Regions from separate parts of the Cobetia sp. 1AS1 genome, predicted to be linked through region 1. Evidence: predicted binding sites of a transcription regulator. Region 1 holds the regulator's gene; each other region holds the start of a gene.
The links. Region 1 encodes PhoB, which activates phosphate uptake and scavenging genes when phosphate is short. Its sites were predicted from a motif close to TGTCATANNNNTGTCANA; they were not measured.
Positions count from the first base shown of each region.

Region 1 (7,498 bases):
GGCGCAGACTCATGAGGATGCTGAGCTCGAGCAGGAGATGCAGGAGGAGTTGGAGGAGTTGGAGGAGTTGGAGGAGTTGGAGGAGGTGCGTAGCGCCTTCATCGAGCGTGAAGGTCAACTGAGTGCCCTGCGGGATGCGCTGGCGGGCGGTCAGTTGCTGCTGGGTGGCAATGGCGGCTACGAAGGCCGCATCGCGCTCGATGATATCCGCAATGCCTGGCGGCCCAATGCGATGGGCTTCAGCGGCCGGCTGATGATGACGTTCAAGCGTTTCCGTGACTTCGTGGCCGGCGCGCCCACCGAGGGCTTCGGTGGCGTCTGGCCCGCCATCTTCGGCACCGTGCTGATGGTGGTGCTGATGTCGATCATGGTGATGCCCTTCGGCGTGATGGCGGCACTCTATCTGCACGAGGTGGCCCATCAGGGGCGCCTGACGCGCCTGACGCGCATCGCGCTGCGCAACCTGGCCGGGGTGCCCTCCATCGTCTACGGCGTGTTCGGTCTCGGTTTCTTCGTCTATGGACTGGGCGCCGGAATCGATGAGCTGTTCTATTCCGAGCGACTGCCGACGCCGACCTTCGGGACCGGCGGCATTCTGTGGGCCTCGCTGACGCTGGCCCTGCTGACCTTGCCGGTGGTGATCGTCGCCACGGAAGAGGGGCTGGCGCGCGTGCCGCGTCGTCTGCGCGAAGGCGCGCTGGCGCTGGGGGCGACACGTCTGGAAACGCTCAAGCGCGTGGTGATTCCGGCGGCCTCGCCGGCGCTGATGACGGGGCTGATTCTGGCCGTGGCGCGTGCGGCGGGTGAAGTCGCGCCGCTGATGCTGGTCGGGGTGGTCAAGCTGGCCCCGGACCTGCCGCTGGATGACAGCTTCCCGTGGCTGCATCTGGACCGCAAATTCATGCATCTGGGGCATCAGGTCTATGATCTGGCCTTCCAGAGCAGCGACGCCTTCAGCAGTCGGCCGCTGGTCTACGCGACCGCGCTGGTGCTGGTGGTCGTGATTCTATGCCTCAATCTGAGTGCCATTCGCCTGCGTCACATGCTGGCACAACGTTACAAGGGAGCCACCGAATGAGGCGTGACTCTGAACAGCCCAAGCCCCAGTTGTTTCTTCAGGAGACGCCTGCGCGGCCTGCAGAAGACATCTGCCTGGAAACCCGCCACCTGAGCCTCGATTATCAGGCGCGTGTCGGCAAGGAGAGCCAGACGCGCCGCGCCCTGGAGGACGTCAGCCTGCAGATCACACGCAAGCGCGTGACGGCCTTCATCGGCCCTTCCGGCTGCGGCAAGTCGAGTCTGTTGCGTACCTTCAATCGCATGACCGATCTCGACGAACAGTCACGTCTTTCCGGCAAGGTACTGCTCGAGGGCGAGGACATTCATGCGCGCGGCGTGGACGTGCCGATGCTGCGCCGCCGGATCGGCATGGTCTTCCAGACGCCCAACCCCTTTCCGATGTCGGTCTACGAGAACGTGGCCTTCGGGCTGCGGCTGGTCGGCGAGAATGACAAGCGCCACCTCGATGACAAGGTCGAATCCTGCCTGCGCTCCGCGGCGCTCTGGGAAGAAGTGAAGGACCGCCTGCACGACAGCGCGCTGGGGCTCTCGGGTGGCCAGCAACAGCGGCTGGTGATTGCGCGGACGCTGGCGGTCGAGCCGGAGGTGCTGCTGCTGGATGAGCCAGCCTCGGCGCTGGACCCCATCTCGACGCTCAAGATCGAGGAGCTGATCCGTTCGCTGCGCTCGCGCCTGACGCTGATCATCGTCACGCACAACATGCAGCAGGCCGCGCGGGTCTCAGACGATACCGCCTTCCTGCATGAGGGCCGCCTGGTGGAATTCGCCCCGACGGATCAGCTGTTCACCAACCCGCGGCGCCGCCAGACGGAAGACTACATCACGGGGCGTTTCGGTTAGCGCGCTCAGGCGCGAACGTGCAGTCAGGTAGCCTTTTCGCCCTGATATTGCTGACGATGGCGGCCAGATAGCGCCTTTGCGCCATGGGTGAAACATAACTGCAATCAAGTGTCGGCATGCTGAGGGGGAGCCCGCTGTGTCAGTCAGTAGTGGGCCATACTTGTCACGTCATTCATGTCACGCCCCCTGACTCGGTGGGCGACTTTCCGGGAGAGGGAAATGGATATCACCAGCGATTCGCACGGCAAGCATATCTCAGAGCAGTTCAATCACGAGCTGGATGCACTGAAGACACACCTGCTGGCCATGGGCGGACTGGTAGAGAAGCAGCTGCAGGATGCCGTCACGGCATTGCTGGAAGGCGACAGTGAAACCGCCACGCGGGTGCGCGACAACGACAAGGCTGTCAACGACATGCAGCTCAAGATCGATGACGAGTGCACCCGGGTGCTGGCCCGCCGTCAGCCGGCGGCCTCTGACCTGCGCCTGGTGCTGGCCGTCATCCGCGCCACCTCCGATCTCGAGCGTATCGGTGATGAATCGAGCAAGATCGCACGCAACGCCATCTCGCTGGTCGAGAACGGCCAGAGCCCGCGCGGCATGGTCGAGGTGCGTCACCTCAGCCAGCACGTGCGCAGCATGGTGCGTGACTCCCTGACGGCTTTCGCGCGCTTCGATACCGACCTTGCCCTCAAGGTGCTGCGTGAAGATGCCTCGGTGGATCTGGAATATCAGAGCGCGATGCGCTCGCTGATGACCTTCATGATGGAAGACGCGCGCCAGATTACGCCGGTGCTCAACGTGATGTGGATTCTGCGTGCGCTGGAGCGCATCGGTGACCACGCCGACAACCTGGCCGAGTACGTCATCTTCCTGGTCAAGGGCGTGGACGTGCGTCACACCGATACCCATGACCTGAAGCCGCAGGACCTGGACAAGAAGTGAGCTGACGCGCTTCCCTGCCCCTGTGTCGCCTCTTTCGCCCCGCACCTGCCCACCGGCAGGCCGCGGGGCGATTGCGTCGTGGGAGCGCGAGCGGTGTCAGGCGGCCGACAGCTGCGCCGCGCAGGCGGGAGTGCTAGGGTGTGGCTCCGGTCAGCCCGCTGGCTGGCCGGTTCTTTTGAGATGACGAGGACGTCGCATGATTGATGCCGTATCGGCGCTGGTCCGCGGGACCCGCATGGTCTATACCCCCGGGCTGCGCCGCTTCGTATTCGTACCGCTGGCGATCAACCTGGTGCTCTACAGCATCACGCTGTGGGTATTGTTCAACCAGTTCGGTGGCTGGATCGATTACTGGATGCTCAAGGTACCGGCGTGGCTGGACTGGCTCAGCTGGTTGATCTGGCCGGTGCTGGTGGTGAGTCTGTTGCTGGTGGTGTTCTTCACCTTCAGCCTGGTGACCAATCTGATCGCCGCGCCCTTCTACGGCATTCTGGCCGAGAAGGTCGAGCATCGTCTGGATGGCACCCTGATCGACGATGACCGTGGCCTGATGAAGATCGGCGTCGACTCGCTGGGGCGTGAAATGGCCAAGCTGGGCTACTTCATCCCGCGCATGATCGCGCTGTTCATCATCGGCTTCATCCCGGGCCTGAACCTGCTCTCGCCGCTGTTGTGGGGACTGTTCTCGGCCTGGAGCATGTCGATCCAGTATCTCGACTACCCGATGGACAACCATCAGGTCAGCTTCGGTGACATGAAGCAGCGCCTCAAGGCGCGCTGGTGGCCCTCACTGACCTTCGGCGCCGCGGTGTTCGTCATGACGCTGGTGCCGCTGGCCAATCTGCTGTTCATCCCGGGCGCCGTCGCCGGGGCGGTACTGATGTGGCAAAGCCACTACCGTCAGTTGCCGGCACCGCGTCGTTGAGACAGCCTGTCGCAGAGCTGGCTTGTCGCTGAGCTGGCTTGTCGCTGAGCTGGCTTGTCGCTGAGCTGGCTTGTCGCTGAGCTGGCTTGTCGCTGAGCTGACTCGTCGCTAGGTTGGCTTGTCGCTGAGCTGACTCGTCGCTAGGTTGGCACGTCGCTGAAATAGCCGCAGCGTCGTCTGATTGACCAAACGAAACGCCCCGCAGTCGCCTCCTGTCGAGGTGGCTGCGGGGCGTTCTGCGTTGGGCTGGCGTCCGGGTCAGATCATCACTGATTCAGCCCATCACTGGGCTAGCGCACTGCTGGCCTGGGGAGCGCTCGCCTGACAGGCGCGCTCGTCGGGGAAGTGACAGCGGAAGCGCGCACCCTCGCCGGGGTGGCTGTCGATCTCCAGATGGCCCTGATGGCGAATCAGCACATGCTTGACGATGGCAAGCCCGAGGCCGGTGCCTCCCGTGGCGGTGCTGCGGCCCTTGTCGATGCGGTAGAAGCGCTCGGTCAGGCGCGGCAGGTGCACCGGGTCGATGCCATCCCCATCATCTTCCACCTCGACCAGCAGGCCCTGGTCATCCGCCTTCCAGCGCAGGGTGATATGGCAGTCTTCGGGGGTGTAGCGCACCGCATTGAAGACCAGATTCGAGATCGCGCTGCGCAGTTCCTGCTCCTCACCGCGCAGTGACAGGCTGGCATCGGCCTCGATGGAGAAGGTGTGGCGCCCCTGGGACAGGCCTTCGGCGTCATCGCGGATATGGCCGAGCAGGGCACTCATGTCGATGCAGCGACCGTTGTCGGACAGTTCGTCGGTTTCCAGGCGTGACAGGGTCAGCAGGTCTTCGACCAGGTGCTGCATGCGGTCGGTCTGGCTCTGCATCTGGCCCAGTCCACGCTGCCAGCGCGGTGGCAGGTCATCGGCGTAATCGGAGTAGGTCTCGAGATAGCCGGCCAGTACCGTCAGCGGCGTGCGCAGCTCATGGGAGACATTGGCCACGAAGTCGCGGCGCATCTCTTCCAGGCGATAGAGGCGGGTGACGTCACGCAGCATGACCAGACGCTCGTTGTCACCGAACAGGGTGATGGAGATCTGCAGCGTCAGGTTGTCAGACAGCGGCGACTGGAGTGTCAGCGGCTCGCGGTAGGCCAGCCGATTGAAGTAGTCGATGAAGACGGGGTCACGCAGATAGTTGGTGATGTGCTGGCCGCGGTCGTGGCTGGCCTTGAGACCGACCAGCTGCTCGGCAGCGCTGTTCCACCATTCCATGTCACCGTGGTTGTCCAGCATCACCAGGCCGTCGCGCATGGCCTCGGAGGATTCCTGGATACGGTTGAGGATGCTGCGCAGTCGCTCCTGAGCCTGACGCTGGCCCTTCTGGTAGCGGTAGAGACGATCGAGCAGGTCTCCCCAGACGCCATCGCCGGGCGGCGGCTCTTCATGGGGATTGGTGATCAGCCAGGTGTAGAGGCTCTTCAAGTGCTTGAGATGGACGAACAGATACAGCGAAAGACCCAGCGCCAGGCCCCAGCCCAGATGGCCCAGCAGGCCACCGATCAGGCCGAAGCCACCGGCAAGGTAGCCGAGGCGCCATAGCTCGTTGGTCCAATAGCGCATGAATCCCTCAGGCCTGAGCGCTGAAGCGGTAACCGGTGCCGCGGACGGTCTGGATCAGATGCTGATGGCCTGTGCCCAGCGCCTTGCGCAGGCGACGGATGTGCACGTCCACGGTGCGCTCCTCGACATAGACGTTGCCGCCCCATACCTGGTCGAGCAGCTGGCTGCGCGTGTAGGCACGCTCCTGATGCGTCATGAAGAACTGCAGCAGGCGATATTCGGTCGGGCCGACATCCAGCGAGTTGCCGTGGGCGGTGACGCGGTGGCTGGCCGGGTCGAGCATCAGGCCTTCGACTTCCACCGCCTCCTCGACCCCCTTGGGAGTGGTGCGACGCAGCACGGCCTTGAGACGGGCGACCAGCTCGCGCGGCGAGAAGGGCTTGGTGATGTAGTCGTCGGCACCGGCTTCCAGGCCTTGAATCTTGTTGTCTTCCTCGCCCTTGGCGGTCAACAGGATGATCGGCAGCTCCGAGGTGGTCTCGTCACGCTTGAGACGCCGCGCGAGCTCCAGGCCACTGGTGCCCGGCATCATCCAGTCCAGCAACAGCAGATCGGGCTTTTCATCGACGACGATGGCGTGGGCGTCCTGGGCATTGTCTGCCTCCAGCACGCGGTAATCCGCCATTTCGAGGGCAACGGCGATCATCTCGCGAATCGAGGATTCATCGTCGACAATCAGTACGGTCTTGGAGCTCATCGCTAGATCCCATGCAGCAGTCGGCGCACGCGCCAGAATGACAAGTCGATGACGATTACAACCCGCTTATATGACAACGAGATGACAACTGCCAGCATGGCAGCTTGCACGCAAGCCTGCCAGCCGCCTTGGAGGCGCGGCAGGCAGGCATGAACCGTGGGCTGGGGAGCAATAGAGGGCAGGGGTTGCTTTAAATTAAATAATACTAATGTTTATGCAGGAGTCAGCTCATCGGCCAGGTCGCCAGGGCGATACCGGCGAAGATCAGCAGACCCGTCCAATGATTGTTGAGGAAGGCCTGGAAGCAGGGCGCACGCTCACGCTCCCGGATCAGACGTTGCTGCCAGACGAAGGTGACGGCGGCGGCAGCCAGCCCCAGCCAGTAGAAGATGCCCAGCGCCAGCTGCAGGCCGATGCCGATCAACACCGCCAGCATGCCCAGCTGCAACAGGCCGATCATCAGCTTGTCGGCACGCCCGAACAGCACGGCGGTGGACTTGATGCCCACCTTGAGGTCGTCGTTGCGATCGACCATCGCGTAGGCGGTGTCGTAGGCCACCGTCCACATCAGGTTGGCCGCGAACAGCCACCAGCCGTAGGTCGGTACCTCCTCCAGCGTCGCGGCGAAGGCCATTGGAATCGCCCAGCCGAAGGCGGCGCCCAGCACTACCTGAGGCAGATGATGGAAGCGCTTCATGAACGGATAGCTGGCCGCCAGCAGCACGGCGACGATCGACAGCAGCACCGTGGTCAGGTTGGTGAAGCACACCAGCACGAAGGCGGCCGCGACCAGCCCCCCGAACAGCGTCAGCGCCTCGCGTTCCGAAATGCGACCCGAGGTCAGCGGCCGATCACGCGTGCGCTCGACATGCTTGTCCCAATGGCGGTCGGCGTAGTCGTTGATGACGCAGCCGGCGGCGCGCATAAGATAGACCCCGGCGATGAAGATCAGCAGGGTCGTGCGCTCGGGAATGCCATCTGCCGCCAGCCACAGTGCCCATAGGGTCGGCCACATCAGCAGCCAGGTGCCGATGGGGCGGTCCAGCCGTGTCAGGGCGAGGTAGTCGGCCAGTCTGGAAGGACGCGAAGCGGCGGAAGTGGATGACGCGGTCATCATGGCTCCTGGGCGGGTGGTAGTGGGCAAGGGAAGAGAGAAACGAGGCCAGTCGGCCAGCAAGGCTCAGGCCAGCTGCAGCGCGTGCTGGAAGGCCGGTGTGAAGCCCTCCTGCACCAGCACCTTGAAGCGGCCATGCGAGAACATCGAGCGGCGCATCCACAGGCTGGTGGTGCGGGCCAGCGGCCTGGGGCTCGAAAGCACCAGCGGGGCGCGGCTGACATCGATGGCGCTGCGGGTCAGGTCGGGCTGGCGAAACAGCCAATGGCCCAGCGAGCGCTCGCCCAGCGTC
Region 1 is NZ_JARWKU010000003.1:246,838-254,335, forward strand. It holds gene pstA (phosphate ABC transporter permease PstA) at 1-1,078, shown strand, start outside; gene pstB (phosphate ABC transporter ATP-binding protein PstB) at 1,075-1,920, shown strand; gene phoU (phosphate signaling complex protein PhoU) at 2,140-2,865, shown strand; gene cysZ (sulfate transporter CysZ) at 3,062-3,790, shown strand; gene phoR (phosphate regulon sensor histidine kinase PhoR) at 4,073-5,395, opposite strand; gene phoB (phosphate regulon transcriptional regulator PhoB) at 5,403-6,092, opposite strand; gene ubiA (4-hydroxybenzoate octaprenyltransferase) at 6,316-7,206, opposite strand; gene QD280_RS08310 (chorismate lyase) at 7,273-7,498, opposite strand, start outside.

Region 2 (7,498 bases), on a different contig from region 1:
GTCGAGGCGGATCACTGATGCTCAGACGCGAGACGGATCAGGGCAGGTCTCAAGCATTACCATCCAATGATGACGTTATCAGGGCAAGGGGTTCCGTCGCCCCGCGACAGGACGCAAGCGCTCATTCGATGGCCGCTGTCGCCTGCTCGCGGGTTGCCAGCCGCTTGCCGTCGGCGCCGAACAGATGGGCACGCGCCGGAAGGATGGCCAGGCGCAGCGTCTGTTCTTCCGCGACGGCGTGCTCGCCATCCAGTCTCACCACCAGCGGCTCGCTCTGGCCTTGCAGTCGGCAGTACGCCAGGGTGTCCGCGCCCAGCGGTTCGACCAGCTCGATGCGCGCCTCAAGCTCCGCGGCCCCTGCGGGCAGGGCATCGGCTGCTCCCAGTACCTGCAGGTGCTCGGGGCGAATGCCGAGGGTCAGCTCGGCGCCCGTGGCCAGGCCTTCGCCCTGCAGGGCAATGGTTGCGCCACACGGCAGCGCAAGGCCTGCCTGTGCCTGGGTGGCGCTCAAGAAGTTCATCGCCGGCGAGCCGATGAAGCCGGCGACGAACTGGCTGGCGGGTTGATCATAGAGCGCCATCGGCGTGCCGAACTGCTCGACATGGCCGCCATTCATCACCACCAGGCGATCCGCCAGGGTCATGGCCTCGGTCTGATCATGGGTCACGTAGACGGAAGTGACCTTGAGACGCTTCTGCAGGCGACGGATCTCGAGACGCATCTGCACACGCAGCTTGGCGTCCAGGTTCGAGAGTGGCTCATCGAACAGGAAGACCTGCGGCTTGCGCACGATGGCGCGCCCCATGGCGACACGCTGGCGCTGGCCGCCGGAGAGCTGCTTGGGGCGGCGATCGAGCAGCTCGGTCAGGCCCAGCAGCTCGGCGGCCTCGCTGACGCGCTGCTGGATCTCGTCCTTGGGCGTGCGCCGGTTCCTGAGGCCGTAGGCCATGTTGTCGAACACGCTCATGTGCGGGTAGAGCGCGTAGTTCTGGAACACCATCGCGATGTCGCGCTCGGCGGGTTCCAGCTCATTGACGCGCTTGCCGTTGATCTCCAGATCGCCCTCGGAGATGTCCTCCAGGCCTGCCAGGGTGCGCAGCAGGGTCGACTTGCCACAGCCGGACGGGCCGACGATGACGATCAGCTCGCCTTCGCCGAAGGCCAGGTCGATGCCATGCAGGGCCTTGTAGCCATTGGGGTACTGCTTCTTGAGCTGCTTGAGCGCCAGTGTTGCCATGAGTTGTGTATCCAGAGCGGTGGCGTGACGGGCAAGTCTGTCCATCACGACGTAACGGAATCAGGGGGCTTGGGGCGAGGTATCGCGGGTCGGCGCGCGAGGTCACTTCTCGCTGTCCACCAGGCCCTTGATGAAGTAGCGCTGCATGAACAGGATCACCAGTACCGGCGGGCCCATGGCCAGCAGCGTGGTGGCGGTGACGTCCTGCCACGGCACCAGACCATCCCCGGTGGTCAGCATGCGCTTGAGGCTGACGACGATGGTCAGGTAGTCGGCATCGGTGGTGATCAACAGCGGCCACAGATACTGATTCCAGCCGTAGATGAACATGATCACGAATAGCGCCGCGATGTTGGTCTTCGACAGCGGCAGCAGGATGTCCTTGAGAAAGCGCCACGGCCCGGCGCCATCGATGCGCGCGGCCTCGACCAGTTCCGCCGGGATGGTCAGGTAGAACTGGCGCAGCAGGAAGGTCGCGGTGGCGCTGGCGATCAGCGGCAGGATCAGGCCGGCGTAGCTGTCCAGCATGTTGAGGTCGGCCACCACCTTGAAGGTCGGCAGGATGCGCACCTCCACCGGCAGCATCAGGGTGATGAAGATCAGCCAGAAGCACAGCTTGCGGAAGCGGAACTCGAAGAAGACGATCGCGTAGGCGGCCAGCACCGAGATGATGATCTTGCCGATGGCGATGCCCAGTGCCATCAGCATCGAGTTGAACAACAGGGTCATCACGTCGGCGCCGAGACTGCTGACCGGGTCTGCCAGCAGCTGGCGGTAGTTGCCCAGGCCAGCCTCGCCGACCCAGACGGGGGCGACGTTGGAGTAGAGGTCACCCATCTCGTGGGTACTGGCGCTGAAGGCGATCCAGACCGGCAGGAAGAACAGTGCGCAGCCGACGATCAGCAGGGCATGGCTTGCGATATCAAGCCCGGGGCGGTTGTAGCGCATCAGTACTGCACCTTCTTCTCGACATACTTGAACTGGATCAGCGTCAGCACGCCGACGATGACCATCAACAACACCGACTGGGCAGCACTCGAGCCCAGGTCCTGCCCGACGAAACCATCTTCATAGACCTTGTAGACCAGGGTGCGAGTCGAGCCGGCCGGGCCGCCCTGGGTGGTGGCATCGATGGTGCCGAAGGTCTCGAAGAAGGCGTAGACCACGTTCATCACCAGCAGGAAGAAGCTGGTCGGCGAGAGCAGCGGGAAGGTGATGGTCCAGAAACGCCGCCATGGGCCGGCGCGGTCCATCGCGGCCGCTTCCAGCAGGCTCTTGGGGATCGCCTGCAGGCCTGCGAGGAAGAACACGAAGTTGTAGCTCATCTGCTTCCAGATCGAGGCCAGCACCACCAGCAACATGGCCTGATCGCCATTGAGCTTGTGATTCCAGTCGATGCCGATGGCGGACAGCAGCTCCGGCAGAATGCCCAGCGTCGGGTCGAACAGGAATAGCCACAGCACCCCGGCCACGGCGGGCGCCACGGCGTAGGGCCAGATCAGCAGGGTCTTGTAGGCGTGTGCGCCGCGCAGCACGCGGTCGGCCAGTACGGCCAGCCCCAGCGCCAATGCCATGGCGCCGAAGGCCACCGCAAAGGAGAAATAGGTGGTCGTCCATAGTGTCGTGAGATATTCCGGCTCGCTCAGTACGCCGACGAAGTTGCTCAGCCCGGTGAATTCCCGCGAGAGCCCGAAGGCATCCTCGACATAGAAGGCCTGTTCGATGGCCTGGTAGGCCGGCCAGAAGAAGAACACGGCCACGATCAGCAGCTGAGGCGCCAGTAGTATCCAGGGCGTGATGGGGTGTCGATTGAAATGGGCCATGCAGCAGGGGTCTCGCAAGCAAGGAGGGACTGGGTGGTTCCGTCGGTAGCACGGAGTCGGCAAGCCTCGGCCGCTCCTGCGCCATCAAGCCGTGAGAGAAGGGAAAGGACACCGGATGTCGGATGCGCTTTCCGCTCTCTGGCTGGAGAAAATAGCGGGAGGGCGAGCCCGGCATGGGCCCGCCCCCGGTGTGGCGATGATCAGCCGTTGGCGCGTTCGAACTTCTCGAGCAGCGAATCGCCGCGCTTGACGGCGTTGTCGAGACCGTCCTGCACGCTTTCCTTGCCGGAGAAGATCTTCTCCAGCTCTTCATTGATCACGTCACGAATCTGCACCATGTTGCCCAGGCGCAGGCCCTTGGAGTTCTCGGTCGGCGTCGCGGAGGTCATCTGGGTGATGGCGACGTCGGTGCCCGGGTTCTCGGCGTAGAAGCCCTGTTCGCGCGTCAGCTCTGCCGCGGCAGTGGTGATCGGCAGATAGCCGGTGAACTGGTGCCAGTCGGCCTGCACTTCAGGCTTTGAGAGGTACTGGAAGAACTTGGCGACGCCCTGGTATTCCTCATCGCTGTGACCGGACAGCACCCACAGCGACGCGCCACCGATGATGGAGTTCTGTGGCGTCTCGATCACGTCGCTGTCATAGGGCAGCGGTGCCACGCCGAACTCGAAGCCCTTGGCGCTTTCCTTGACGCCGGCATAGCTGGCGGAAGAGCCCATCATCATCGCGCACTCGCCGGAGTAGAACTTGGGCGCCGCGTCATCGAAGCGACCGCCGAACACGAAGCGCTTGTCGGCCTGCCAGTCATCGAGACGCTGGATGTGGTCGACCACGGCGGTCGTGTTGAATTCAAGGCGGGTATCGGTGCCGGCGAAGCCATTGGCCTGGCTGGCGAAGGGCACGTCGTTGCGCGCCGAGAAGTTCTCCAGCATCACCCAGGACGGCCAGGTGGTGGTCAGGCCACAGCTGGCGGCGCCGGAATCGACGACCTTCTTGAGCGCGGCGCCCATCTCCTGCCAGGTCTGCGGGATGGATTCGACGCCCGCCTTGGCCAACACGTCCTTGTTGTAGTAGGTCACCGGCGTCGAGGAGTTGAACGGCATCGACAGCATCTTGCCGTCGGTATCGGTGTAATAGCCGGTGACGGCAGACAGGTAGGCGTTCGGGTCGAAGGCGGTGCCTTCCTGCGGCGCGAAGTCTGCCATCAGCTGATGCACCGGGACGATCGCGCCCTTGGCGCTCATCATGGTGGCGGTGCCGACCTCGAAGATCTGCACGATGTCCGGGCCCTTGCCGGCGCGGAAGGCGGCGATGGCGGAGGTCATGGTCTCGGAGTAGTTGCCCTTGAAGACCGGCTTGACGACGTAGTCGTCCTGGCTTGCGTTGAAGTCGGCCGCGATCTCGTCGACCTTCTTGCCGAGTCCGCCCCCCATGGCGTGCCACCACTCCACCTCGGTGGCGGCGAGGGCACTGGCGGAGGCGGAGGCGAAACCGATGGCCAGCGCGAGGCTGGCGAGGCGACGAGACGCGGTGGCAGTCGTGCGGGTGCTTGCATGATGAGTCGGGCGGCGCATGGTCAAACTCCTGAGAGGTTCCCCTGGCCAGCTTCCGCAACAAAGAAGAAGGACGCTGGCCGCTGACGATCGATGGCGACGATCAAGTGAACATTTTCTTGTTCTTTTGATGATCGTCCGAAAAGCGTAGACGACTCTATAGCGCCCGCCTTACAACTTTGTGACAGGAAGATGTTCATTCGAGCGAGGTTGAGCTTATGGCTGAATTTGTGACTGAGTTTGTGAATGAGCAGCGAGTGTGTGGCGCCGCCAGCTCGGCTCATACTGGCAAGCGAGGCGCCGGGGGTAACTCAAGTCCGGAATAAGCGGCCGGCGAGCGAGTGTGCTAGTCTTGCGCGCTGAAAATGCCTGTGGCGGAGAACGCGATGAAAGTGGTTGAAGTGAGTGCCGGTGCCCGACGTGATGCCTGTCTGGCGATGCTGTGCGCCGAAGTCCATGGCCGCGAGGGTGGTCTGGATGCGCTGGTGAGTTACGCCGGCGTGCGTGGGGTGTGGTTCGAGAATGAGATGGCGCGCCTGTTCGCGCTGGTCGACGATGCCGAGCGCATCCACTCTGCCGCGCTGCTGGTACTCGACGAGAACGCACGTGGCCTGAATCTGGCGCTGTGGGCGACGCCGACGGTGCATCGCGGTCACGACCACGGCATCGCGCTGGTCTCCCAGCTGTCCGATCACGGCCGCCTGCAGGTGCGCATCACCGACAGCTCACTGGTCAGCGTGCTGCGTCGCGCCGGCATCAACGACTGGCTGGAGGCCGAGGCCGAAGGCGATCAACCGCGCGAGCTGGTCGGCATGAATCCGGCGGCGCGTGTCGGCAACCTGGCGGCCCTCGACGCGCCGCTGCGCCTGGACCGCGAGCGCATCAAACGCTCCTTCAAGGCGCGCCCGAAGGACTTCGAGACCTACAAGAACGCCTTCGTGCGTGACCTGGAGCACTTCGCGCGTCATATCTGAGGATGAGATGACGCAAGCGAATGACATGCTCTGCCAAGACAAAGGCCCCGCTCAGTGAGCGGGGCCTTTGTGGTTCTGCGATCGGCGATCAATTCCTGTATCGATCAGGTGGGCGTCGATCAAGCGGGCGTCGGCCAGTCATCAGGCGGCGTCCTGCTGCGGGTTGGAGGCGGTGCCGTCACTCGCCATCGGCTTGCGCACGAAGGCGTCGAATTCGAAGTGGTCGACGGTCAGCATGTCGAGTACCTCGGCTTCGAAGACGCGCATGAAGTCGCCATCCTCGGCGGACAGGATGCCTGCCTCGACCGCCGCTTCGATACGCGCTTCCGGTGACAGTGCGTCGGCCGGAATCTCGCCCTTGTGGTAGGCCTTGGCCAGCGCCTTGTAGATCGGCTCGGCGCGCGGGTAGTCCTTGAGCAGCGCGTTGTAGCGGGCGAGGGCGTTGTCCTGCTGGCCTTCGTCCTGCGCGTCCCAGGTGTTGTCGGTCAGCTTGGCACGCAGGGCGGTGTCGGTGGAGACGGCGCGGGCGATCTCGCGGGTCAGGCTGTCCCTGGGCATGGCGAACTGACGGCCACGCGGCAGGGCGATCACGCGCAGGGCAGTGCCCAGCGCACGGTTGGGCAGGTTGGCGAACAGCTCATCCAGTGCCTTTTCCGCGCGGTGCAACAGCCATTGCATGCTGTAGTGGAACAGCGCCTCTTCGTGTTCGCAGGCCTCGGATTCGTGCCACTGCTTGAGCGTCAGTGACGCCAGGTAGAGGTTGGAGAGCACGTCGCCCAGGCGTGCCGACAGCATCTCGCGCGCCTTGAGGCTGGAGCCGAGGCTTGCCATGGCCGCATCGGCGGACAGCGAGAAGGCGGCGCTGAAGCGGTTGATGTGGCTGGCGTAGGGCGTGGCGACGGCGTCGAAGCCGGTGGCCTTGCCGCCGATGCCGAAGCTCTGGGTGAAGGCGCGTGCCGCGTTGCCGAAGATCAGGCCGGCATGGCGGAAGAAGGCCTTGTCGAAGGCGTTCAGGTCATCGGCGTCCTTGGCGGCCAGCTCCTCCAGCACGTAAGGATGGCAGCGGATCGCGCCCTGACCGAAGATCATCAGGTTGCGGGTCATGATGTTGGCGCCTTCCACCGTGATTGATACCGGAGTGCCGGCGTAGGCCACGCCGATGTAGTTGCGCGGGCCAAGCGTCACGCCGCGTCCGCCGTGGATGTCCATGCCGTCGGCCAGCAGCGAGCGGGCCATCTCGGTCAGCTGGCTCTTGAGGATGGCGGAGGGCACCGCCGGCTTGTGGCCGTTGTCGATCATGTTGGCGGTGTGCAGCACCGACGCCTGGCTGATGTAGTTCATCGCGGCCATGCGTGCCAGCGGCTCCTGCACGCCTTCCATCTCGGCCACCGGCAGATTGAACTGACGACGGATGCGCGCAAAGCCGGCGCTCCAGCCCAGTGCGTAGCGCGAGATGCCCGCGGAGCCGGACGGCAGAGTGATGCAGCGACCCACCGACAGACACTCGACCAGCATCTTCCAGCCCTGTCCGGCCATCTGCTCGCCACCGATCAGGTAGCTGAGCGGAATGAAGACGTCCTTGCCGAAGATCGGGCCATTCATGAACGGCGCGCCGATCGGGTGGTGACGACGGCCGATGTCCATGCCGTCGGTGTCGCGCGGAATCAGGGCACAGGTGATACCGATGTCTTCCACGTCGCCCAGCAGGTGCTCGGGGTCAAACATGCGGAAGGCCAGGCCGACCACGGTGGCGACCGGCGCCAGGGTGATCCAGCGCTTCTCGAAGTTCAGGCGAATACCGACGACTTCCTCGCCGTCATGCATGCCGCGACACACGATGCCGGTGTCCGGGATGGAGGTCGCGTCACTGCCGGCACGCGGGCCGGTCAGGCCGAAACACGGAATCTCGCGGCC
Region 2 is NZ_JARWKU010000004.1:55,998-63,495, forward strand. It holds gene QD280_RS08885 (sn-glycerol-3-phosphate import ATP-binding protein UgpC) at 122-1,237, opposite strand; gene ugpE (sn-glycerol-3-phosphate ABC transporter permease UgpE) at 1,340-2,185, opposite strand; gene ugpA (sn-glycerol-3-phosphate ABC transporter permease UgpA) at 2,185-3,060, opposite strand; gene ugpB (sn-glycerol-3-phosphate ABC transporter substrate-binding protein UgpB) at 3,261-4,631, opposite strand; gene QD280_RS08905 (hypothetical protein) at 4,997-5,584, shown strand; gene QD280_RS08910 (acyl-CoA dehydrogenase) at 5,726-7,498, opposite strand, start outside.
Region 2: ugpB (sn-glycerol-3-phosphate ABC transporter substrate-binding protein UgpB) is a predicted target of PhoB. The motif match lies at 4,780-4,797, and genes of this name have one in related genera.

Region 3 (7,498 bases), on a different contig from region 1:
CGGTGATGTGTGGTGTGATGGACCGTGACACGCGCACGCTGCATTACACCCTGGGCGCCCAGCTGCCGATGCCGGTACTGGTCACGCCTGACGGCGAACTGCGTGAGCTGGAAGGCAGCGGTCGGCCGGTGGGGCTCTTCCCAGACACCCGCTATCCAGCGTATCGTGTGGCGCTTCCTGAGCGCTTCCGTCTGTGGCTGGCCAGTGATGGTGTACTGGAATGCCTGCCGGGCGAGGCGCTGGAGGACAGGACTCGAGCACTGCATCAACGGATTCTGAGCAGTGAAGATGTGCAAGGATTGCGTCGTGGACTGGCGCTGGATGGCGAGCTGCCGGATGACCTTACCTTGATGACGCTGACAGGATTCCATGATGGATGAAGGACGTATCCAGGCCGTGTTCGAAGACGGCCTGTTCGTGCTCAAGCTATCCGGTGATGTACGCCTGACGCTGTGTGCCACGCTGGATCAGCAGGTACAGCGCGTGGCTGCGGTTGAGGGACTGGAAAGCGTGATCATCGATCTGCGCGAAGCGACCAATGTCGATTCCACCGCACTGGGCTTTCTGGCCAAGCTGGCGCTGGCGGTCCGCGACCGGCTGGTGATGCCGGCGCAGGTGGTGGCTGCCCATCCCGACGTGCTGACCATGCTCAAGGTGATGGGGTTCGACGAGGTGGCCAGTGTCGTGGACGCCGGCAGCCTGCCGGAGGCGGACCAGGCCGATCTGGACGGGGCTTCCTGCTGCAACGCGCCAGCGCTGAACGAGTCTCAGGATGACGCCGATGCCTCGCCCCAGCAGGAACAGGAGCTGCGCGGACGTATTCTCGAGGCTCACCGGCTGTTGATGTGCCTGAACGGCCACAACCGCCTGGAGTTCCAGCCGCTGATCGAGCTGCTGGAAAGTGAGGAGCATCGCCAGCCGCACTGAAGGCGCGCGCTGGGACGTTGAGCCTGACAGCACGCTGCTGAAAGCACGATCCAGACAGCACGTTTCTGAAAGCACAAAAAAAGCGCCTGCCGTGAAACACGGCAGGCGCTTTTTGTTGCCTTGGCCATTCAATGAGCTCTTGCTTAACAAGAGCTCATCATCGGCGCTATGCTCCGTTGGCTCAGTGGCTGCGCAGTTCGGCCAGCAGAGTCTCGAGCTTGCGCTGATCGGCCATGAACTTGCGGATACCTTCGCCCATCTTCTCGGTGGCCATGGCATCTTCGTTCATGTCCCAGCGGAAGTTGGACTCGGTCAGCACTTCCGGCACGTTCTGCTCGGCATCGGCGGCCAGCAGGCGACGTTCCAGCGGGCCGGTGCTCTCGGCCAGCTCACCCAGCAGTGCCGGTGAGATGGTCAGGCGGTCACAGCCGGCCAGCGCTTCGATCTCGCCGGTGTTGCGGAAGCTGGCGCCCATCACGATGGTCTTGTAGCCGTGACCCTTGTAGTGCTCGTAGATGGCCTTGACGGACTTCACGCCCGGGTCGTTGTCGCCGCTGAAGTCGGCGTCCGGCTGATTGGCCTTGTGCCAGTCGAGGATACGACCGACGAAGGGCGAGATCAGCGTCACGCCGGCATCGGCACAGGCCTGGGCCTGGGCGAAGCTGAACAGCAGCGTCAGGTTGGTGCGGATGCCTTCGCGCTCGAGCTTCTCGGCGGCGCGAATGCCTTCCCAGGTGGAGGCGGTCTTGATCAGGATGCGTTCCTGACCGACGCCATTGGCGGCGTAGCGCTCGATGATGCGATGCGCGCGACGGATGGTCTCGTCGGCATCGAAGGACAGACGGGCGCTGACCTCGGTGGAGACATAACCCGGCACCAGGCCGGCGATCTCGGTACCGATATCCACGGCCACGGCATCGACGGCATCATCGATGTCGGTGGCCTTGCGCGCGACTTCGGTCAGGCGCTCGCGACGTGACGGGTCCTGAGCGGCCTGCAGGATCAGTGACGGGTTGGTGGTAGCATCAGTGGGCGCGAAGCGACGAATGGCCTCGAGGTCACCGGTGTCGGCGACGACGGTGGTCATTTCCTTGAGTTGGGAGAGCTTGTCCTGTGCCATGCAAGAGTTTCCTGTACTGAGCGTGAGCCACCCGAAGGGGTGAGTGGCCCTCATGAATAAGGCAAGAGGTGAAGGGCAGGGGGCCGCCGGAGCGAGCGCTGCCACCGAGTGTGCACCCACGACTGCCGGCTGTGAAGACATCTCGGGCCGGTCGCCCCAAGTGGATGATCCGCGGGGATTTCATCAGCGTGATGTGACATTCGTCACCTGTGTAGGTCAACTGTATCAATTGTGCGGCGGCGCGCCCACTGTCGTCATCTGACGGCAAGGACGTGGCGTTTTCGGCACGTGGACATACCATCGACAAACGATTGCAGGAGGGGATGTGGACAAGCGTCAAACCCGTCAGTTGGCCTTGCTGGTCGCGGCCAATACGGCCCTGGCTCCATTGGCCATCGATGCCTATCTGCCGGCACTGCCGGCCATGGCAGAAGACCTGGCGACCACGGTGCACCATACGGAGCTGTCGCTGTCGGTCTTCCTGCTCGGCTTCTCGCTGGGGCAGTTGATCTTCGGCCCGCTGTCAGACCGTATCGGGCGCAAGCCGGTCCTGCTGTCAGGCATCTTCGTCTTCCTGCTGGCGAGTCTGGCCATCACCCAGGTCGAGAGTCTCGAGGGGCTCTATGCGCTGCGCTTCCTGCAGGCGCTGGGCGGCGGTGCCTCGGTGGTCAATTCCTCGGCGATCGTGCGCGATTGCTTCAGTGGCCGCGAGGCGGCCAAGGTGCTGTCCACCGTCGCGGTGATCATGATGCTGGCGCCCTTGATCGCGCCTGCCATCGGCAGTCTGCTGCTGGGCATGGCGGGCTGGTGGCTGATCTTCGCCTTCCTGGCCGCCTATGCCGCCTTCCTGTTGATAGTGCTGCCGCTGCGCTTGCCCGAGACCCGACGCAAGCGCGAGGCGGACGAGCCGCCGGCCAGTCTCCTGCAGGTCGCGCGTGACTATGCCAGCGTGCTGCGCCACGGGCCGGCGATGGGCTATGCGCTGACGCAGGCGATGGGCTTCGGTGGCATGTTCGCCTTCATCACCGCGTCGCCCTACGTCTATATGCAGCATTTCGGAGTGACGGCGGCCTGGTACCCGGTGCTGTTCGGCGCCAACATCCTGTTCATGTTCACCGCCAACCGTCTCAACGTGCGCCTGCTGTCACGCCTGTCGCCGCCGCGTCTGTTGCGCATCGGCATCGGTATCCAGCTGTCTGCCGCCATCCTGCTGGTATCGGCGCTGGCACTGGGGCTGGACCTGCTCTACGTCATCGCGCCGCTGCTGATGGTGTTCGTCGGGGCCAACGGCATGGTGGCGCCCAACGCGATCTCCTCGGCGTTGGAGTATTTCCCGCGCATCAGTGCCACGGCCAATGCGCTGATCGGCAGCATGCAGTTTGCCAGTGGCGCCGTGATCGGCATGCTGATCGCAGGTCTGGCGATGGACAGCCTGTGGCCGATGATTCTCGGCATGCTGGGCACGGCGCTGGTCAGCAATATTCTGCTGCGGGTGCTGGCAGGGCGCCGCGCCCTGGCGCGCCATGAGACGCCGCCCGACTGAGAAAGGCTTGAGCCGGCGACTGTCACACAGTTGTCATGAATGCTTGGCAAGGTACTCCCTGTAGACAAGAAGCCACCTCACTGGCTCATTCCTATCGCAAGGAGTTTCAGGCATGAAGGCGTTCCTCAAGTCCGGTCTCGCAGTGGCTGTCATCGCTGCATCAGTTGGTGCTGCAGAAGCCCGTGAACAGCTGCGCATCGTGGGTTCTTCCACGGTCTATCCGTTCTCCAGCTACGTCGCTGAAGAGCTGGGTGCCACCAGCGATTTCCCGACTCCGGTCATCGAATCCACCGGTTCCGGCGGCGGCATGAAGCTGTTCTGTGAAGGTGTCGGTGACAGCACTCCGGACATCACCAACGCCTCTCGTCGCATGAAGACGTCTGAATTCGAGCGCTGTGAAGAGAACGGCGTGACCGATATCACCGAAGCCATGATCGGCTTCGACGGTATCGCCTTCGCCCAGTCTGTCCGCGATGGCAGCATCGACTTGACCCGTGAGCAGATCACCCTGGCGGTCGCCGCTCAGGTGCCGGTCGACGGCAAGCTGGTCGACAACCCCTACACCAAGTGGTCCGAGATCGACTCCTCCCTGCCGGACCGCAAGATCACCGTCTACGGGCCGCCTTCCACTTCCGGTACTCGTGACGCCTTCGAAGAGCTGGTGATGGAAGTCTCCACCGAAGAGATGGAAGGCTACGGCGGTGAGGGTTACACCAACATCCGTCAGGACGGTCACTACATCGCTGCCGGCGAGAATGACAACCTGATCATCCAGAAGCTGGTCGAGAACACCGAAGCCTTCGGTATCTTCGGCTACTCCTTCCTCGAAGAGAATGCTGACAAGGTCGTCGGTGCTTCCATCGATGGCGTGCAGCCGGAAGCCGATGCCATCTCCTCTGGCGAGTACCCGGTCTCCCGCTCCCTGTTCTACTACGTGAAGAACCAGCACAAGGATGACGTGCCGGCTCAGCAGGCCTACAACGACCTGTTCATGAGCGAGAAGATGATCGGTGAGCTGGGCTACCTGAAGGGCATCGGTCTGATCCCGCTGCCGAAGGAAGAGCGCGCCATGCTTCGCGAGCAGGTCGCTGAGCGCACCAAGCTGACTCTGGCCGATCTCCAGAAGTAAGCAATGCAGCTGACCCTCTGACGCGGCCGGTTGCCCTTGGCAGCCGGCCCGTTTGCTTGACTGGTCGCAGGGTTTCGCAAGGCATGAAGCCTTCCCCCTGTGAACAACGCGACTCCGGGACCCGAAAGATGCAGACTCAGCAGATCTTTCTCTTCTTCATAGGCATCGTGGCGCTGGCTGGCCTGGTGGCCTTCTTCAGCGGCCGCAGCAAGGCACAGCGTGTGCGTGCCAGCGGTGCTGAAATGTACGCCCAGCCGGATCAGTACGGCTGGTTCACGGCAATCTCCAGCGCAGGGCCTGCTCTGCTGGTCGGTCTGGCAGCCGTCGTTGCGATTGCCACCGCAGATATCGATATCGAAGGCATGCAGCTGCTGATCGCCAGTCTGGTCGTCGCAGCCGTCGGCCTGGTCATCGGCCTCGCCCTGGTGAAGCCTGATTTCCATGCGCGCAATGCCATCGAGACCCTCATTCGTTATGTGTTGATCGGCGCGGCGATGATCTCCATCGTCACGACGTTCGGCATTCTGGTCTCGATCATCTTCGAGGCCATCCGCTTCTTCCAGATGGAAAGCTTCTGGACCTTCATCACCGGCACCACCTGGGATCCGGGCAACAGCTTCCAGATGGCCGCTGGCCGTGGTGAAGGTGTCGAGAGCACCGCCAACTTCGGTGCCGTACCGCTGTTCGCCGGTACCTTCATGATCACCCTGATCGCGATGCTGGTGGCCATTCCCATCGGTCTGCTCGCCGCGGTCTACATGGCGGAGTTCGCCCCCGAGAGCGTGCGTACCGTCGCCAAGCCGGTGCTGGAAGTGCTCGCCGGTATCCCGACCGTGGTCTACGGCTTCTTCGCCGCCATCACCGTCGCGCCGCTGATCGTCGACATCTTCTCGCCGCTGGGCATCGAGGCGTCCTACAACAACGCGCTGGCGCCGGGGCTGGTCATGGGCATCATGATCATTCCGTTCATCTCCTCACTGTCCGATGACGTCATCACCTCCGTGCCGGACACCATGCGTCAGGGCTCTCTGGCGCTGGGCATGACCCACGGCGAGACCATCCGCAACGTCATCCTGCCGGCGGCTCTGCCGGGCATCATCTCCGCGTCTCTGCTGGCCATGTCACGCGCCCTCGGCGAGACGATGATCGTGGTGATGGCGGCGGGCATGCGTCCGAACCTGACCGCCAACCCGCTGGAAGACATGACCACCGTCACGGTGCGCATCGTTGCCGCGTTGACCGGCGACCAGGAATTCGCGAGTGCCGAGACACTGTCGGCCTTCGCGCTGGGTCTGGTGCTGTTCGTTGTCACTCTGCTGCTGAACATGGTCTCGGTGGTCCTGATCCGCCGCTTCCGTGAGAAGTACAGCGCCAACAACCTCTGAGGCCGAGACTAGACATGAGCCATTCATTCGACGATATCTCGGCCCAGCTGAAGGGCCGTCATCGCCGCACCAAGCGCCTGAAATTCATGTCCATGGGCGCACTCGCCCTGGCCGCCACCTTCCTGGTGGTCTTCATCGGCGACATGGTCATGCGCGGCTACCCGGCCTTCCAGCAGGCAGAACTGCACGTGCCGGTCACCTACAGCGAGCAGTCGCAGGAAATCCCGCTGGCAGCGGTGGAAGAAGACGTGCGTGATCTGGTCAGCCGCGGCTGGCTGCGCCAGCTGCCGCGTGACATGGCCGCTGACGCCAGCCTGATGGGACAGACGATCGACCGCTGGGTGATCGCCGATGACCAGGTCGATCAGTACCTCAAGGGCCACAAGTCACACCTGAAGCCCAAGCAGACCGCCGTGCTGGACCGCATGCTCGAGAACGGTACGGCCGAGCTCAAGTTCAACATCAACTTCTTCACCACCGGTGATTCGAAGTTGCCGGAATACGCCGGTATCTGGTCGGCCGCGATGGGCACGATCCTGACGCTGCTGGTCACGCTGGCCTTCGCCTTCCCGGTCGGCGTGCTGACGGCGGTCTATCTGGAGGAGTTCGCTCCGGACAACCGCTTCACCCAGGCCATCGAGATCAACATCAACAACCTGGCGGCGGTGCCGTCGATCCTGTTCGGTCTGCTGGGTCTGGCGATCTTCATCAACTTCTTCGGCATGCCGCGTTCCTCCCCGCTGGTCGGTGGTCTGACGCTGGGTCTGATGACCTTGCCGGTGATCATCATCACCACGCGCTCGGCGCTGCGCAGCGTACCGGACACCATTCGTCAGGCCGCCTTCGGCGTCGGCTGCTCCCGCTGGCAGGTGGTGCGTGATCACGTGCTGCCGCTGTCACTGCCGGGAATCCTGACCGGTTCCATCATCGGCCTGGCACAGGCGATGGGCGAGACCGCGCCGTTGATCATCGTCGGCATGGTGGCCTTCATTCCGGATGCGCCGACCGCCATCACCCAGGCTGCCACCGTGCTGCCGGCCCAGATATTCACTTGGGCGGGCGAGCCGGAGCAGGCCTATGTTGAACGTACTGCGGCGGGCATCCTGGTGCTGCTGTCAGTGCTGATCCTACTCAATGCCGCAGCCGTGATGCTGCGCAAGAAATTCGAGCGTCGCTGGTAGGCAGCTGCGAGGCGGCCCGCCGATTGGCCGGTCGCCTTCCACCCTTAGCCCTGGCCCACGACTCATCAAGGAATACGAGACATGAACAGCACCGTCGCCACTCCCGCCAAGCCTGCCGCCGCCACTCGTCCCGGTAGCCCGGTCGTCATCAACGAAGATGCCAACCACGAGCTGGCCATTCGCGTGGAAGACCTCAACCTGTGGTACGGCGAG
Region 3 is NZ_JARWKU010000007.1:27,975-35,472, reverse strand. It holds gene QD280_RS12375 (PP2C family protein-serine/threonine phosphatase) at 1-380, shown strand, start outside; gene QD280_RS12370 (STAS domain-containing protein) at 373-927, shown strand; gene tal (transaldolase) at 1,109-2,047, opposite strand; gene QD280_RS12360 (Bcr/CflA family multidrug efflux MFS transporter) at 2,373-3,590, shown strand; gene QD280_RS12355 (PstS family phosphate ABC transporter substrate-binding protein) at 3,703-4,719, shown strand; gene pstC (phosphate ABC transporter permease subunit PstC) at 4,848-6,104, shown strand; gene pstA (phosphate ABC transporter permease PstA) at 6,119-7,285, shown strand; gene pstB (phosphate ABC transporter ATP-binding protein PstB) at 7,367-7,498, shown strand, end outside.
Region 3: QD280_RS12355 (PstS family phosphate ABC transporter substrate-binding protein) is a predicted target of PhoB. The motif match lies at 3,611-3,628, and genes of this name have one in related genera.